3 regions of the Sulfobacillus thermosulfidooxidans genome follow, and region 2 is predicted to be linked to each of the others. Evidence: riboswitches for the same ligand, from Rfam matches in the RefSeq annotation. Region 2 holds a riboswitch; each other region holds the start of a gene.

Region 1 (5,509 bases), on a different contig from region 2:
GGCCTGAGCCAATGTTCGGTGAGTGTGAACGACACCTTTGGGAACCCCGGTGGTACCAGATGTGAATAGAATTTGGGCAGGAGAGTCGCTTTCCCAACGAAGGTCGGTCAGAGGAGCGCGATGGGCTAGTCCACCAAAATCGTGCCAAATTTGCCCTTTCTTTTCTGGATCGAGAAAAATTTGCTGCACATGAGGCAATTCAGCAAAAGCTACCTGGTAAAGTTTTTGGTAATCCGTTTTGCGCCATGTTTTCCATGCGATGACACAACGTGTCTTTGTTGTTTGGGCGATGAAGTGCAGTTCGTGGCGATTCAGTTGTGGCAGGACAGGACAAGGAATGGCACCGATGTTCCACAATGCTAAGGTTAAAACTGCAAACTCACGGTGGTTGGGCAACTGGTACATCACGACATCGCCCGCTTGGATTTCTCGGCACAAGAGTCCTTGGGAAACTTCCTTGGCCCATTGTCGTAGTTGACCATAGGAAAGAGGGTGCTCCGTATCCGGGGAATAAATAGCGGGTCGTTCGTCAGGGACTTGATTAAGGCGTTCCGGCACAATCATCAACATTTTGCCTCCTTGTGGATTGCAGATCCTCCCCAATAGAGTCTCTGAAGGTATCTGTAAAATCTTCGTCCACGACGTTGGCCTGAAGGCCTAAAGACTGCATCACATCAAGAAATTGAGGATAAGAAATGCGGTAGGCATACCCATGCGAAATCCGTGAAGGAGCATCGGCGTGACTAGCCGCTAAAGCCAATGCCATTAATACCCGATGATCATTGAAAGACGATAACTCGGTTCGATGAAGCCTTTTACCTCCATGAATGACCAGGGTGTTGCCGATTTCTTCAATATGTGCACCCATTTTTCTTAGCTGCAACATGGCTAATACGCGGTTCGATTCTTTATGCCGATTTGATTCGATGTCGGTGATGACGCTGCGACCGGAAGCTGCCGCTGCTAAAACAGCCAATACTGGAAGCAGATCGGGTGTATCGCGGACACTAACCGAAAAGGGTCGGATGTGTCCGTCGGATTCAGCCCATAAAGTGTCGGTTGCATCATGTCTGTGAAGTTTGAGGCCAATGTCCTCTAATAATTTAATAATGGTGCCTTCGGGATGATCTTGGGAGTCGCGGTAGGAGTGAATTTGAAGGCTTCCCCCATGTAAGGCGAGAAAAGCGAGTGGAAACGCCAGTGACGAAAAATCTGGCGGTGCCTGGTAATCCCTGGCTTTAAGACTCTGAGGGGCAATGATGAACTCATGGCGCTCCCAATCAACAGAACCTTTTAAACCGAACAGGGTCATCATGCGCCATGTCAATTGCACATAAGGTTCTTCCGCAACGGGCGGCGAGATGCGTAAAGATGTGGGCCTTGAAGCAAACGGTGATACCAGAAGAAGACTCGATGCCCACTGACTTAACAGTCCAGGAATGGTAATGTCTCCACCTTTTGGGGCACCTGGAAGGATGGTTACGGGCAATGAATAACCACGGGATTGCCAGGCAATGCCATATCGTGAGAAGGCTTGGAGTAGAGGTTTGAGGGGACGCCGACTTAAATTGGGCGAACCGATCATGGTGAGGGGATGAGGCGAGAGGGAGCACAGAGCGAGAAGAAATTGAGCGGTGGAACCGGAACTGCCAACTCTCACATAACCTCTTGGGGGAGAAAACGCTTGCCCCTTAACGTGATACCCCTCTGACACGTTGTCTATGGGGATCCCCAAATCTCGTAGAGCTCTTAAGGTATGGCGAACGTGTAAGGCAGTTGATGAACCGGAAATGACGGAGTGCCCGTGACTAAGTGCTGCGAGAATTAAGGCACGGTGTAAATGATATTTTGACGGAGGAACATCTAGGGATCCGGTGACTTCAGTGTGTAATGGGTTAACCCGTAACCAATGCATAATCGTACCCCCTTTACTCCTAGAATGGTTTCCATGACATATTGTGTTGCTTTTCTACCTTTAACAGGACCAGTCTTAATAAGACCCGTGGGATCAGTAAACACACCGGTGAAATCTTGCACCAGATAGGAAAAATCCGCGAAAAATCCATATCATTACATGGTGACATGCTCTTCATGCACATGTATTCATCGACTGATTTTTGTATTCCCATGAGCACAGAGCAGTTTTTTACGTGGAAATCCCGATTTGTTCCACGAACACGTCAACCCCATGATGTCGTAATCCTGGTACTGGGGCTCGTAATCAGTGCGAAGAATGATGTCTTACACTGTTGATCAAGTGTACTCACCGATTGCGAAATGACTATGGAATTGGAAAACTTTTACTAAGTGTAGCATAACATATCCAAAATATTCAACCAATGGCGCAAGTCCACGATGCATCCTATTATTACAGTAGTGAAAAAAGAATAAAAAATGACACCTCCTCCTATGTGGAGATAGGTGTCATTAGCTTAAAATTAAGCGGTTAATGGTCAACACCATGACCAATCAATTTAACGACATTGTACGTTATATAGACAACATTTGACAATATGTGGTCTGTCGCCCTCGTTGTGTAAGTATATTTTTATACCGGAACGCTGTCTATAATAGGACAATTTTTCCGAGTACAACCTTTCTGCCCTAGCCCAGATTTTCGATGTGTACCGGTTCAATGTCTTCCGGTAACGCAAATCCTAGAACACGGCTATAAAAATATAATTCGGCCTCTATAGCACGTTTGATATTGGGGGCCTGTCGAAAATCCATGTCCTTCTTCAGGAAAAGCGATGTAGGCCACCGGGACATGATTTTTCCTCAGCTTCTCAACCATTATTTCTGCTTGATTGGGAAGGACGATTTTGTCATCAAGACCTTGGAAAAAGATGACGGGGGTGTGGATTTGGCCCGCATGAAATAAAGGAGATCGTGCACGGTAGATGGCTTCTGCCTCCGGCCAAGGGCCGACCATACTGTCCATATACCGAGACTCGAATTTGTGTGTCTCACGAGCTAAAGCTCCGAGGTCACTGACACCGTAATAACTGGCGCCGGCCCGAAATACATCGCGAAATGCTAAGCAGGCTAAGGTGGTAAAGCCTCCCGCACTGCCTCCCCTAATCACCATGCGCTTCCCATCCACGAGTCCCTGCTCGGCTAAATATAAAGCGGCCTGTGTACAGTCTTCCACATCGACAACTCCCCATTGTCCGGCGAGTCGCTGACGATATGCGCGCCCATAACCGCTTGAACCGCCATAATCGATATCCGCCACAGCAAATCCGCGTGTGGTCCAATACTGCATGGCTAGCTGAAACAGTGGCGTGCCGCTGCTAGTGGGCCCTCCATGGCAAACCACAATCAGGGGCGGTTTTTCATCCGAAGGTCCTTCAAAGGCATGATTTTTAGGGAGATAAAACTGCATGTAAGCTTCTTGATTATGAGACGTTGGAAAGGTTAAGAAAGAGGGTACGCTGATATCTTCCGAATTCATGTTCATATTTTGTGAGTGTTTGATGATTTCAGGTTCTCTATGATTTTCATCCCACAACACTAAGGCAGCGGGTTCTTGCCACGAACCGGCAATCATCGCCACGCGCTGATTGTGGGTGACAGGTAAGGAAAAATACGTATACGACGTTTTGATTTCTGTCAAATTGTGGGTTTGGATATCAATCAATCCAAAATGCTTTGAACCATTTTCGGTATACACAGCGATAATTTGGTCTGGCGTTAAATAACCGTAAGTCGTGATACCAAAAACCCATGAGGGGATGGCAAAATCGGCAGCCATGGGGTATAACGGCTGAGCTGTGTCATTAACCCATTGATAGAGATTCCACCATCCACTTTTATCAGATATGAACGTGAGAACGCCCGTGGGTGAGAATATGGGTTGGACAATCGATTCGTTTGGTGAACCTTGAAGGCGCCGGGGCTGGATGATGTGGCCTTCTGGACTCAAATCAGCCAGCCAAAGTTCTGTTCCGTCCCACGGCATTTGGGGATGATTCCAGGCCAGCCATGTGAGCTGACGACCGTCTGGACTTAAACGAGGATCGCTATAAAAATCATGACCGGAAACCAACACTGTGCCGCAGTCATCGCCTTCGGGATTGATGCTGACAATCGTCGTCATGGCTTGGATGTCAGATAGCCTGTGATCTTCTCGAATCGCGATAATTCGGTGATGCACGCTATCAAAAATCATATCGGCATAGCGAATAGGGAGATCTATGGTGATCGGTTCGGGTTTTCCTCCCTGAATTTGACGATAGAGACGTTGGTCAGGAAAATTGCAAAAGAAAATGTCCCCATTATGGACAACATAAGCCCGCCCACCGTATTCATGCGCTCTCGTACGAGCGTTAAAACCAGGTGGTGTCATGTCTTGAATTTCTTGGGTACGTGGATCGAAACGTACAATGACATTGCGCCCTTCTTCTTGAGGTCGGGTTTCGATCCAATAAAGCATGTCTCCACCCCATTGTAGTTGATCGAATGAAACGGTGTCTTGAGTGAGCATATCCGTACTAACGGGAGAGCTCCACGATCCATAAGATTTTACAATCAACGTCTAATCTCCTTCCTACTTGCAAAATTTTACGTTACTCCGCACGAATTCTTTGACACCTTATGAGTGATGATCAGCCGACCGATACGGTCAGCTCAGATCACATTTAAGAGGCGTTTCCCGCTCTTTTTGTGACAGCTCATCCCTAAAACTGGGGTGAGCGACGACCTCGAAGGTCATCCACCTTTCGGATTTCAGATTGAATCATGCTACGGCTTCGAGACTCACATATTTTAAGATGGATGCATCAGATACGCGCGCGTACCCCTGTCAGCTAAACGTTAAAGCTGCAAAATTTCGCGAATGTCGTCTTCGGAAAGAAGAGGCAGGTCCTCGCCTTGCGGGTTAATGACTTGATCAATGAGATCACGTTTTTTTTGCTGTAACGCATAGATCTTTTCTTCTATTGTGCCTTGCGTGATGAGACGGATGACTTGCACCACATTTTTCTGGCCGATACGGTGGGCCCGGTCGGTGGCTTGGGATTCGACAGCCGGATTCCACCATAAATCATAGAGAATGACCGTGTCGGCTCCGGTTAGATTCAGTCCTGTGCCTCCGGCTTTTAACGAAATGAGAAAGATGGAGCGCTCTTTTTGGTTAAATCGGTTGACAAGATGAAGTCGCTCTTGGGCAGGCGTATTCCCATCGAGCAAGAAATAGGGCCATTGTCGTTGGTCGAAGGCCTGGGCCATGAGGGCCAGCATGCTCGTAAATTGGGAGAAAATCAACAAATGGTGGCCTGCTTGCAGTGCCTCATCAACCAGTTCGATTAACAAGTCGAGTTTGGCGGATTCTCCCTCATAGTTTTCGAGAAAAAGGCCAGGATGGCAACAAATTTGGCGTAAACGCGTTAAGGCGGATAAGATTTTGATTCGGCTTTTTTGAAACCCGGCTTGTTCTAGCTCCTTGCGAGCTTCGGTTTGTACCTTTTCTAAATAGGCCAGATACACCTTTTTTTGCTCCCGGTTGAGT
Region 2 (5,509 bases):
GAAGACATTCATGAAGATGTGCCCAGTATCGGATATTTTAGTCGCTTAAGAGCCTTAAAAGAACTTCATATCGGAAAAGCCGTAGGACCATTAGCGTATATCGAACCCTATTATAAATTGGTGACGTATGTCCCACCTGATCATTTAGAACCGGTTCGTGAAGCCTTATGGGAAGCAGGAGCAGGTCACATTGGTCATTATTCCCGGTGTAGTTATACGTCCCAAGGGACGGGAACATTTTGGCCCGAACATGGTACCCATCCGTTTTTAGGACATATTGGCCAATTAAATGCTGAAGAGGAAATGCGCTTAGAAGTGATTGTGCCCAAATGGTACCAAGAACGTGTTGAAAACGCCTTATTAGTCATACATCCTTACGAAGAGGTCGCATTTGACTGGATTGCGTTGAAAAATCGCTTAGGTTTGGCTCAAGCCTATGAAGATGGCGACGGAGCATGGTGGTTTATCGAAGAGACACCCGAACTTGTTCGTGCTATTATGCTTCATCATCCGCCGACAATCCACTGTGAAAAAGTGAGCTGGGAAACGCGTTTGAAATTGGCGGAACAGCACATTGTCGTCGACATGAAACAACCTGGCGAGTTATTATACCCGGGATTGCATAAACTATGGGGAGATAAGAAAAGACTGTGGGAATAACATATCAGGTTTATACAGATGGCGCTTGCGCCAATAATCAAGCACCCGGTGGGCAGCCTGGCGGCTGGGCCTGTGTTTTTGTGGACGGTCCATCATATTCGGGCGCGGAAGCACGCACGACCAATAACCGAATGGAAATGACAGCCGTGATTGAGGCGTTAAAACACACCCCGAAAGACGCCGACGTAATAATTTTTAGCGACTCGGCCTATGTGATTAATGCGTTTCAACAAAACTGGTTTGCGGGTTGGGAAAAGCGCGGGTGGAAGAATGCGAAAGGGCAACCCGTGGAAAATCAAGATTTGTGGCGTCAAATGCTGGATCTGGTTAAAGATCGACAGGTTCGTTGGACGAAAGTCAAAGGTCATTCCGGAAATAAATATAACGAAATGGCGGATCGATTGGCTGTGAAGGCTATGGAAGATCTGCGAAGCAAATTGTGACAGTCATCCCATTAACCATCAGTTGACGAAAGGACAGTTTGGCGTGATAATAAACATCCAAAGTGCGAGCTAACAAGATGACCGCGGGTGCTAATCCGAAAGGTGGCATCTGAGGAAAGTCCGAGCTGCATAGAGCAGGGTGCTGGATAACGTCCAGTGGGGGCGACCCTAAGGAAAGTGCCACAGAAAACAAACCGCCAAGGTCACTCTTGGTAAGGATGAAACGGTGCGGTAAGAGCGCACCAGAAGTCAGGTGACTGACTTGCTTGGTAAACCCCACCCGCAGCAAGACCGAATAGAGGCAGGATGAGGTTGCTCGCTGACTGTCCGGGTAGGTCGCTGGAGGCGTCAGGTAACTGGCGTCCAAGATAAATGGTCATCCTCGACAGAACTCGGCTTATTAGTTAACTCGCATCGCACCTACCTTCCGGTAGGTGTTTTTTCATCTTTAATATATTCTCGTCATGTTAACCCTATTCCTTATCTTAACCGTTTAGGAGCCTAGTAATGTACTTAACCTTATATCCTGACCCGTATATCGCAAAAGAGTCATTAGTACACGTGCTAGCCTATGCAGTAGGAAATCCCGAACAAGAGCATCTTGAGAGGGTAATGGCTGAAGTTTATACAGCTCCTGATGCATCATTATACATATTATGTGACGGGATCCATATTGCAGCCGTAATCGGGATCAAACATTTACCGGATTTTTCAGGACAAATTCTTCATATTGCTGTCGAAAAGAGCTTTCGTCACCAAGGATGGGGACGCTTCCTTATTGCCGAAGTGGTGAAGCGGGAACAATTGATCCGCGTCATGGCTGAGACGGATAGAGATGCCGTGGATTTTTATCGTCGTTGGTTGTGGGTTTATGATTTCTTCACTAGGCGAGAAATATCCGGGTGTTGAGCGCTTTTACTGCCTTTGGACGAGATGATGGCAGGATCAACCAGATATCTCAAGACTTAAAGGGGAGGCATAAGTGAAGAACACCGACAAGAAGCGACGCTGCGGCCCAAGGCAGGTAATCCCTAAAGCAATGGGGGCGATTGATTTTTTCCAAAGATTGTATGATGTGGTACAATAGCAAAAAAATAGGGAGACGAGACCGTATGGCAGTGAAAATATCGGGAGAAGCCCTCCGACTAAGGATTTTCATTGGCGAAGATGCGAGGTGGCATCATAAACCGCTATACCATGCCATTGTGTTGAAAGCACGGGAAATGGGTATGGCTGGAGCCACCGTGATGCGTGCATTAGAAGGATTTGGCCCGACATCCAGAATTCACACGGTCAACTTATTAGATTTATCCAGCGATATGCCGATTCTGGTGGAGATTGTGGATAGTAAGGAGTATGTCGAAAAGTTTCTCCCCGTTTTAGATACGATGGTGGACGCCGGACTGATTACTATTGACCCCGTGAAAGTGGTGAAATATACTCACAATCAGACAAACGATCCACACATCGATCGCGACAACTCGCAATAAATGCGCCATCACGGGGCGATGGATTCCGCCTTGGACCAGAGCATGGGTCCAGAACCTCCGTACATTGTGCGGATAATGATTCCTGCCAGATTTAATGTCCTGGCAGGATTTATTGTTGCCTTTTATCGCTGTCCCCATATAGGGAGGATGATACCTTGGTCAATGAATATGTGGCCCAACTCATACAAGTCCTTTTTGTTTTGGGTTTTTCCCCTCTTTTGAAAGGGATTATGGACCGCTACAAAGCGCGGTTGGCTGGGCGATATGGGCCGCCCATTTGGCAGCCTTATCGTGATTTGCGGAAATGGATGCATAAAGAGACAATCCGCACCACCCAAAGCTCATGGGTGTCGGAATGGGCACCCATCTTCTACTTTATTGCCCCAATCATTGTGGCCATGTTGATACCGGTGCTGACGACGTTTCCTCTACCGTTTGCTTGGATGGGCGATATGTTAGCCGGTGGCATGATTTTGGGAGGTGGGGGTATTGCTTTACTTTTTGCGGCTATCGACAGCGGAAGCGTTTATCCGGTTTTGGGTGTGAGCCGGATCCGGTTGATTGCGACGTTTACCGAACCCTTAGCCCTCCTTCTCGTGTTTATTGCAGCTCAAGCGGCAGGTGCAACCATACCGTTTGTGGTTAATCAGACGTTAGGCTCGCCACCGTGGGTATTTAGTCCCGCGCATATTCTCGTTATCGTGGGATGGTTCCTCTTTTTGATTGCGGAAAGTGGTCATATTCCAGTCGATAATCCATCGACGGCACAAGAGCTCTCCATGATTGATCCCGGACGGACATTTGAGTCGAGCGGCCTGGATTTGATGCTCTATGAATGGGGCGGCTGGATGAAATTTACGGTGTTGACCATCATTTTGATGAATGTGTTGGTCTCGCCATTTGGTCTCGCTCGCTCACTGGCCTTGTCATCATTAATTTTAGCGGTGTTATGGGTCATGGTGAAACTGATTTTCGCTGCTGGCGTGTTAATAACCATTGAGGTCAGTTTTGCCAAATTGCGTTTAATCCGCAATGTGGACTTTATTACTGCAGCGATTGTTCTAGCGATTATTGGTGCGGTGACTGCGGCATGGTCTTTAGTGTAAACGAAAGGAGGTGGGGCAAAGATGACCTTGAGCATGTGGCTGCGGTTAACAGCTTCCTTCATGTGGGCCTTTACTGTCATCGTCATTCTTGTCAAAAACAATCGGTCGGCAAGGATTTTATATCGTTTGGATGCCTTAGCCCAGGCCTCTCTCCTAGCGCTGTTAGCTCAAAGCCTGCATCAAAATGGGCTATGGATTTCCGCAGCCTTGGTTGTCATTGTCAAAGTGATTGTCGTGCCTTATGTGATGCATACGGGATCTTATGCGGTCGAACGCGATTACAGTGCCCAAAGCCGGTTCGGCATGGCGTTTGTGTTAATCATCAGTTTGACCGTAACCATTTTGGGCTTTTTGCTAGGAGAACAATTCCATGGCGATCATCCCGTCACTCAAGGGATTTTGTGGGCGGCATGGTTAGTGGCTTTTGTTCAGATGACGCTTCGCTATGAAATTTGGAGTGAAGCCTGGGGCTTGTTAAATTTTGAGGTCATTACCAGTACGCTCGCTATTGTGTTAGTGACCGCGTTTCCCCTGATCCCTGACATTTTGGCTGACGGGGTAGCGATTGGTATGGCTTTACTCTTGAGCGTTTATATGGCCCTGATGCGGGCCCAATATGATTCCGTCGACGTCAGAAAAGCGGGGGAATTAAAAGGATGAACGTGTGGATAAATATCTGGCCGCTGGCCATTTTATTGGGAGCCATCTTTATCGGCTGGATCCTTCCCGTGGAATATCTCCGGGCATTCAATGGACTCATCATTGTCCTCATGATCGCTTCTTTGTTCATGCCTTTATGGCATCTCTTTCATCCTGTCGACGCTTTGGCCTACTGGTTTGATATTACGGCAACCGTGTTTGGGGCTTTTGCCATTTGGTTTTCCGGTCCCTATATTGCGGTCGAGAGCGTCTTGCATGATTGGGATGGGCACCGCGTTAAAGGATATTATTTAGGCCTTTACACCTTTGTCGGTTCATTGATGGCGATGGCGTTATTGGCCAACTATCTGCTGCTTTGGGTAGCACTTGAGGTGGCGACATTATCATCTATCTATTTGGTGCAGACTTCAGGTACAAAGACGTCGCTTGAGGCGGCTTGGCGGTATCTAGTGGTGACGGAGAGCGGGGGATTAGCTGGTCTTCTCGGAACAATTTTGATTCTCTTGGGAAGTGCCAGGAATTTGGGCACGTGGGGATTGATGCCTTCTCCGACATCTTTGCCCGTCAACTCGACCATGGTCTTGGCCGGTATTATTTTGGCCGCAGTCGGTTATGGAGCCAAAGCCGGATTAGCGCCCTTTCACACATGGTTGCCGGATGCGCACAGTGAAGCGCCAGCTCCTGTATCGGCTCTATTATCTGGGGTGAAGTTAGCTGGAGCAGTCTTAATTCTTGATCGATTGTTTTCGCTTTCAGCCAGTGCCGTTCCAGCAGCTTGGCCTCATGATTTGTTATGGATTTTAGGCCTGTTATCGCTTATCATCGCGGCCAGTTTTGTGGCATTTCAAAAAGATCTCAAGCGTCTTTGGGCATACTCGAGCATCGAGCACATTGGCCTTATTGCTCTGGGTTTGGGCTTTGGGGGACTAGGCGTTTTAGGGGCATTACTGCACGTTTGGACCCATGCCATTAATAAAACGTTGTTGTTCTATAACGCAGGGACCGTCCGGCTCTATTATCATGGCGTGTCAAGCCTACCGGAAACCTCCGGTTTGTTAGAAAGTTCGCCATATACCGGCGGATTATTGGCCTTAGGGGCAACCGGAATTGTCGGATTGCCGCCCTTTGCCCCTTTTTGGAGTGAATGGCT
Region 3 (5,509 bases), on a different contig from region 2:
AATCAATAATGAGCCCCTCCCCTTCAAATGAGCGGATGAGATATTCACGGGTGGAATCTTCCATATCAGCCATTGGGCGTCCCATGGGCAAAATGGCAAAACGGTAAAAGGCGGTTTCATCAATTTCTATGAGAAATGTACGGTGAGTGGACGATTGAGAATTGGCCTTAAACACTTCATCCGCCATCGCAACGGGCAGTAATCCGGTATACACGTGTTCCAGAAATTGATTGTGACTTATAGACCATGCGAGTGGCCACGATAAATATTTCTCTTTTAATGAAATATTATGGGGTAATTCCGGATAAAAAATCACGACCATGATTTCACATCCCTCCTCACCCGTTTCATAAACATGGGGACGATCTGCAAAAAAAGTGAGCACATCGCCCGCATGAACAAACCGCAATGAATCTAGCGGACCGACCTGACAGTCCCCGCGAATTCCGGTGACAACTTCAAATACGCCGGGAGGATGTGCTTTGGCTTCACGTCTGGTACGAGCACGCAGATTCATTCGGTACGTTTCGACAACGCCGAAATCCGCATGATCACGCGCCAGTAAAGAGGTTTGCCCAAACTGGTCATCCACCTCAAACGTTTCCCCAAAAGACGCGGTATCGGGTGTGATCAGCGTCCCAAACGATACACCTAATGCTTGAGACAAAGTCCACAATGTATCCAAAGTCGGATTGGCCAAGCCGCGTTCTAACTGCGATAAAGTTCCTTTGGCGATGTTAGCCTTTTTGGCCAGTTCGTTAACACTTAGGCCCCGCGTCTGTCGCCATTTACGCAAATTGGTTGCGACGATCGAGTGCAATGAGTTGTGTTTCATGAGGTCATTATATCATACTCATGTTCATTATATTAGACACTAAAGAGATTTTGCGGTTTTTCCGCAACAACCTATTGCGTTTCCCTAAAAAATGGTATTTACTGGTATTACTGGCACTACATGTAAGGAGGATAAAATGAATACAGTGACGATTGCCGAAATTGCTTCACGACTCGATTTGCCTGAGAGCACGGTCCGTTATTACCGTGACCGGTTCAGTGAGTTTGTCCCCGTCATTGGCAAAGGTCGCCAACGCCGGTATCCTGAAGAAGCTGTGGAAATTTTTCATACCATTGCTGATGGCCTACGCAATGGACAAACGGCCACGATGGTCGAAGAGACATTGGGCAGACTCTATCCCAGAAATGTCGAAACCACGGAAACGGAACTGGCTCAAGTCACAGCAGGCACACCGCAACAAGTTGCTCAAGCTATGGTACAAGTTCTTTATCAACAATCAGAAGAAATCCAGGCCATGCGGCTGTCATTAGAACAGATCAAAGATGATTTAGACCGTAAATATGAAGAAAATGTTGCCGTGGTGGCAGAAGCCTTTGAAAAACTGAAATCTCATATGGACACACAAGATATGCAGAATGCGCGATTGGCAAGGGAACGCGATCAATTTATTGTTTCTCAGATGCGGGACATGCTTCAAAAATCACAACAAACTCAAGCCCAATCCAAATCATGGTGGCAAAAGTGGTGGGGTAAAAATTCCGATCAAGCCTCGGTTCGTAGTTAAGTTCCCTGTCCGGACGCCTCAAGGCGTCCGGATTATTGCTTGTTAACGGGTTGTAACCATCCGGCCAAAGTCGCTCCGACCATTTGAGCCATGGTGTCATCCATAATCATCATTCCATGATGAGAATGCATAGCATGAATCCATGTGACCGTAATTGCCATAACGACAAATGAGCCAACCATACCGCCAGCGGTCGCCCCGATCATAGCCGTCATGAGATCAAACCGACCTTGGACTAAGGACATAACAGCTAATAATATGGCGGTTCCTAGTGCCAAAAGCACAAATGTAATCATCCAATTCGCTGTCCACCACGAGAACAATACCGTACTGATGACTGCTGACAGCATGGAAAGTTCCAGGGAATGGGTTCGAAAAATAGACATTCTCCGCCTTTCTTCTGTAGGATTTTCTATGTCATATGATACAAACCCCTCAACAAGAACTAATGATTGTTCCCCATTTGTCCCTCCGAATCTTTTCTGCAGGCCATCTTGCGATCAGGCGTTTTATATTGTTGATTCAGGTCCATTCTTCTTGGGAGGGCTCACGACACGCAAGTTGCGCCGTCGCCACCAACGTTTCACTGAAGAAAAAGAACCGTGAATCATAAACATTGTCCCTAAAGGGATCATGCCGAAAAATAACAAAGCTGCCCAGCTGACCCAATCATTCCCCCTAGCCAGATCTGAATAGCGGCGCATAATGATAAAAGCCAGAGCCCCATTAGCTAATAAAGGAATAAACAGAATAACCCACCACAGGTTGGATGCCATATTCCTCGAAGAGGATTTAACATGCCCTAAATCCGAACGACGCATTTTCATTTCTTGTCCTCCTAACCACAACCCTTTCTACAAGGCTTTCCCTGGCATGTACGGCGCAAAACATATGACCCCCACCCGTTCATGGATCATCCCAAGCAAAGGATATAATCCGTATGGGTAGGAGTCATTAGTCCTGGGGACAGTTTTTCTTTTGGCCACAACCAAAAGAACGCAGAACTCCATTGCAATATGATTAGTATATCGTACAAAATTTCAAGGCGACAAGACTCTTCCTAAGCATTTCGTGGTGTCATCTTTCCACGAGGATAAACACGCAGTCAATTACCTCGCCCTAAAGGACGAGGCTTGGATCTAAACTCCACCGCAATTCCAAAAACCTTTGCAGGCGTTTGGCTTTGGCTTCATGATCCGACCCATTTCCACCCGCACATAGCAAAAGCACAGTTGAAACGTGACAGTGATTTCAACTGTGCCATATTATCCCAAGCTATTTGTTGTTAGTTCAGTTAACGTGATTTTTGTGATTAAACAATCTTGTTCACCAGAACGGTCTTTATTCCACGGTGACAGATTTGGCCAAATTTCTCGGTTGATCGACATCATGGCCGCGGGCCACCGCCGTATAATAGGCCAAGAGTTGTAACGGGATCGCCGCCAATACCGGGGCTAAAAGGGGTTCCTCGATCGGTACCGCTATGCGGTGGTCAATAGGGAGAGTAGGAGGCAACCAATCATCAACGATTCCCCACACTTCAGCACCGCGGGCTTTCACTTCCAAAATATTTGATACCGTCTTATCCGCTACTTCCCGTTCCGTCACAATCGCCACGACCGGAGTGCCTTCTTCAATTAATGCTAAGGTCCCGTGTTTGAGTTCGCCCGCCGCATACGCTTCGGCATGTAAATACGAGATTTCCTTAATCTTCAGCTGTCCTTCCATCGCTAAGGCATAATCAAGCCCGCGGCCAATATAAAACACATCATGCATCTTAGCCAATTTCGCCGCCATACCTTGAATCCCTTGGTTCATCCGCTCGAGCACTTTATGTCCTAATAATGGTAACTGTAACATGCGCCGGACCAGATCCGGTCGAGGATTCCCGCGCACTTGGGCGAGTGCTAAAGCTAGCAGCGTCAAAACCAGAATTTGGGTTGTATAGGCTTTAGTCGATGCTACCGCAATTTCTGGTCCGGCTAAGGTGTAAGCCACCGCATCGGATTCCCTGGCCACTGTTGACCCAACCGTATTGGTTATACTATAGGTAAATACGCCTTGCTCGTGGGCCATCCGCAAGCAAGCCAAGGTGTCTGCCGTTTCTCCAGATTGAGATATGGCTAATACCATGGTGTCCTTATCTAATATCGGATGAGCATAACGAAATTCGGAGGCGACATCAACATTGACGGGAACCCGCGCCAACCGTTCGATTAAAGATTTTCCGATTAATCCTGCGTGGTAGGCGGTCCCGGCCGCAACAATTTGAATCCGTTGCAACCTCGTCAATAACTCGGGTGTCAATCCTATTTCTTTGGCGACCACCTGGTCTTCATGAATGCGCCCTAAAAGGCAGTCTCCCCAAACATCGGGCTGCTCCATAATTTCTTTTAACATAAAGTGCGCATAGCCACCGCGTTCCGCTTGCTTAATATCCCAATCCACGGTAATAACAGGACGAGTAATCATATCCCCCGCCAAATTCGTAATGGTCACAGAACGCGGGGTAACCACAGCCATATCGCCGTTTTCTAGAATTTGAGCGCGTTTGGTCGCCGCTAAAAAGGCACTAAAGTCCGAAGCCAAATAATTGGCGTCCTCGCCCAATCCAATAATTAAAGGACTCGTGCGCCGCACAGCCACAATCCGGTCAGGATGCCTCGAAGAAATTGCTAAAAAGGCATAGGCCCCTTCTAATCGACTTTCTGCTTTGCGCACGGCTCCTTCTAAATCCTCAGCCCCACCATATTCTTCTAACAAGTGAGGGATGACTTCGGTATCGGTTTCTGATTGAAACACATGGCCTTTCGCAATTAATTCTTCACGCAGGGCCTGGAAATTTTCAATAATGCCATTGTGAACCGTTGCAATTTCTCCCCGGCAATCGGTATGCGGATGTGCATTTTCATCCGTTGGCCGCCCATGCGTGGCCCATCTGGTATGCCCGATCCCACAAGGAACTCCCGACGGTAAGGAGGCCAATAATTCGCCCAAGGCCGCAAGTTTTCCGCGAGTCTTCTGAATAGCAATGCCCGATGAGGCAGCCAACGCAATACCCGCCGAATCATAGCCTCGATATTCCAAACGTTTTAGTCCATTAAAAATAAAGGGGAGGGCATCGTCTTTCTCCCCAACGAATCCTACAATGCCACACACTTGTCATCGCCTCCAATATGATTGGAGTCGGTCCCAACTACACGTTTTTGTGTCGTCTTTACAAACGACCTTTGTTCGTGATTTGACGACTGTCGGGAAGCCGGAGGTCACCCGCCGAAGACTTCGAGATCCCTCACCTCGTCAACCTTTCGTCTCAAACCTACGGTATGTTCCGCTTTCTGTCATTCTCGAACGAAAGGTTCCGGCGCTATTTGGGCCCTATGCAGGTCATGCCTTAGCCGACTCCAAAGCATGCTGCACGACCGATTCTAAACGGTCAGCCCACATTTTAATATCTTGAGGATCACGTCCCTCTACCATAATACGCAACAAAGGCTCTGTTCCGGAAGGCCGGATAAAAACACGCCCATCACGACCTAAACTCTTTTCGGCCTCTTTGACTAATTCAACGAGACCGGGAATACTCTCCCATTCTGCCACGGTCTTTTCAATTCTTACGTTACGCAATATTTGCGGGTAACGTTCCACTGCACGCACAAGTTCCGCTAACGGACGATTTTGTCGGCGAATCTCTGCTAAAAGAGCCAAAGCTGTCAATAATCCATCGCCAGTAGAAGCGTACTGGGCTAAAATCACATGTCCCGATTGTTCACCCCCAAGGACAAAACCCTGCTCCCGCATGCGTTGTGCAACCCAGCGGTCGCCCACGGGTGTGCGTTCGAGCACAATGCCTTCTTTTTCCAGAGCACGTTCGAGACCTAAATTCGACATCACGGTGGCGACGACGGTATTTTGGGCCAACAAGCCTT

The links. A riboswitch is a leader RNA that binds a small molecule or an ion and turns the genes downstream of it on or off. The one in region 2 is predicted to bind fluoride.
Region 1: linked by a shared signal. The riboswitch ahead of AOA63_RS12190 (3-phosphoshikimate 1-carboxyvinyltransferase) and the one ahead of AOA63_RS16955 (respiratory chain complex I subunit 1 family protein) in region 2 are both predicted to bind fluoride.
Region 3: linked by a shared signal. The riboswitch ahead of AOA63_RS00220 (hypothetical protein) and the one ahead of AOA63_RS16955 (respiratory chain complex I subunit 1 family protein) in region 2 are both predicted to bind fluoride.

The regions. Positions count from the first base shown of each region.
Region 1 covers NZ_LGRO01000001.1:2,487,635-2,493,143, forward strand. The annotation lists gene AOA63_RS12185 (AMP-binding protein) at 1-564, opposite strand, end outside; gene AOA63_RS12190 (3-phosphoshikimate 1-carboxyvinyltransferase) at 542-1,915, opposite strand; fluoride riboswitch at 2,412-2,476, opposite strand; gene AOA63_RS12195 (alpha/beta hydrolase family protein) at 2,669-4,534, opposite strand; gene AOA63_RS12200 (DEAD/DEAH box helicase) at 4,816-5,509, opposite strand, start outside.
Region 2 covers NZ_LGRO01000002.1:288,563-294,071, reverse strand. The annotation lists gene AOA63_RS16975 (hypothetical protein) at 1-660, shown strand, start outside; gene AOA63_RS16970 (ribonuclease H family protein) at 651-1,103, shown strand; RNA gene rnpB (RNase P RNA component class A) at 1,169-1,519, shown strand; gene AOA63_RS16965 (GNAT family N-acetyltransferase) at 1,611-2,012, shown strand; gene AOA63_RS16960 (DUF190 domain-containing protein) at 2,216-2,593, shown strand; fluoride riboswitch at 2,599-2,685, shown strand; gene AOA63_RS16955 (respiratory chain complex I subunit 1 family protein) at 2,749-3,699, shown strand; gene AOA63_RS16950 (hypothetical protein) at 3,721-4,359, shown strand; gene AOA63_RS16945 (proton-conducting transporter membrane subunit) at 4,356-5,509, shown strand, end outside.
Region 3 covers NZ_LGRO01000001.1:44,611-50,119, reverse strand. The annotation lists gene AOA63_RS00235 (helix-turn-helix domain-containing protein) at 1-835, opposite strand, end outside; gene AOA63_RS00230 (MerR family transcriptional regulator) at 972-1,580, shown strand; gene AOA63_RS00225 (hypothetical protein) at 1,613-1,966, opposite strand; gene AOA63_RS00220 (hypothetical protein) at 2,090-2,407, opposite strand; fluoride riboswitch at 2,519-2,603, opposite strand; gene glmS (glutamine--fructose-6-phosphate transaminase (isomerizing)) at 2,922-4,739, opposite strand; gene glmM (phosphoglucosamine mutase) at 4,968-5,509, opposite strand, start outside.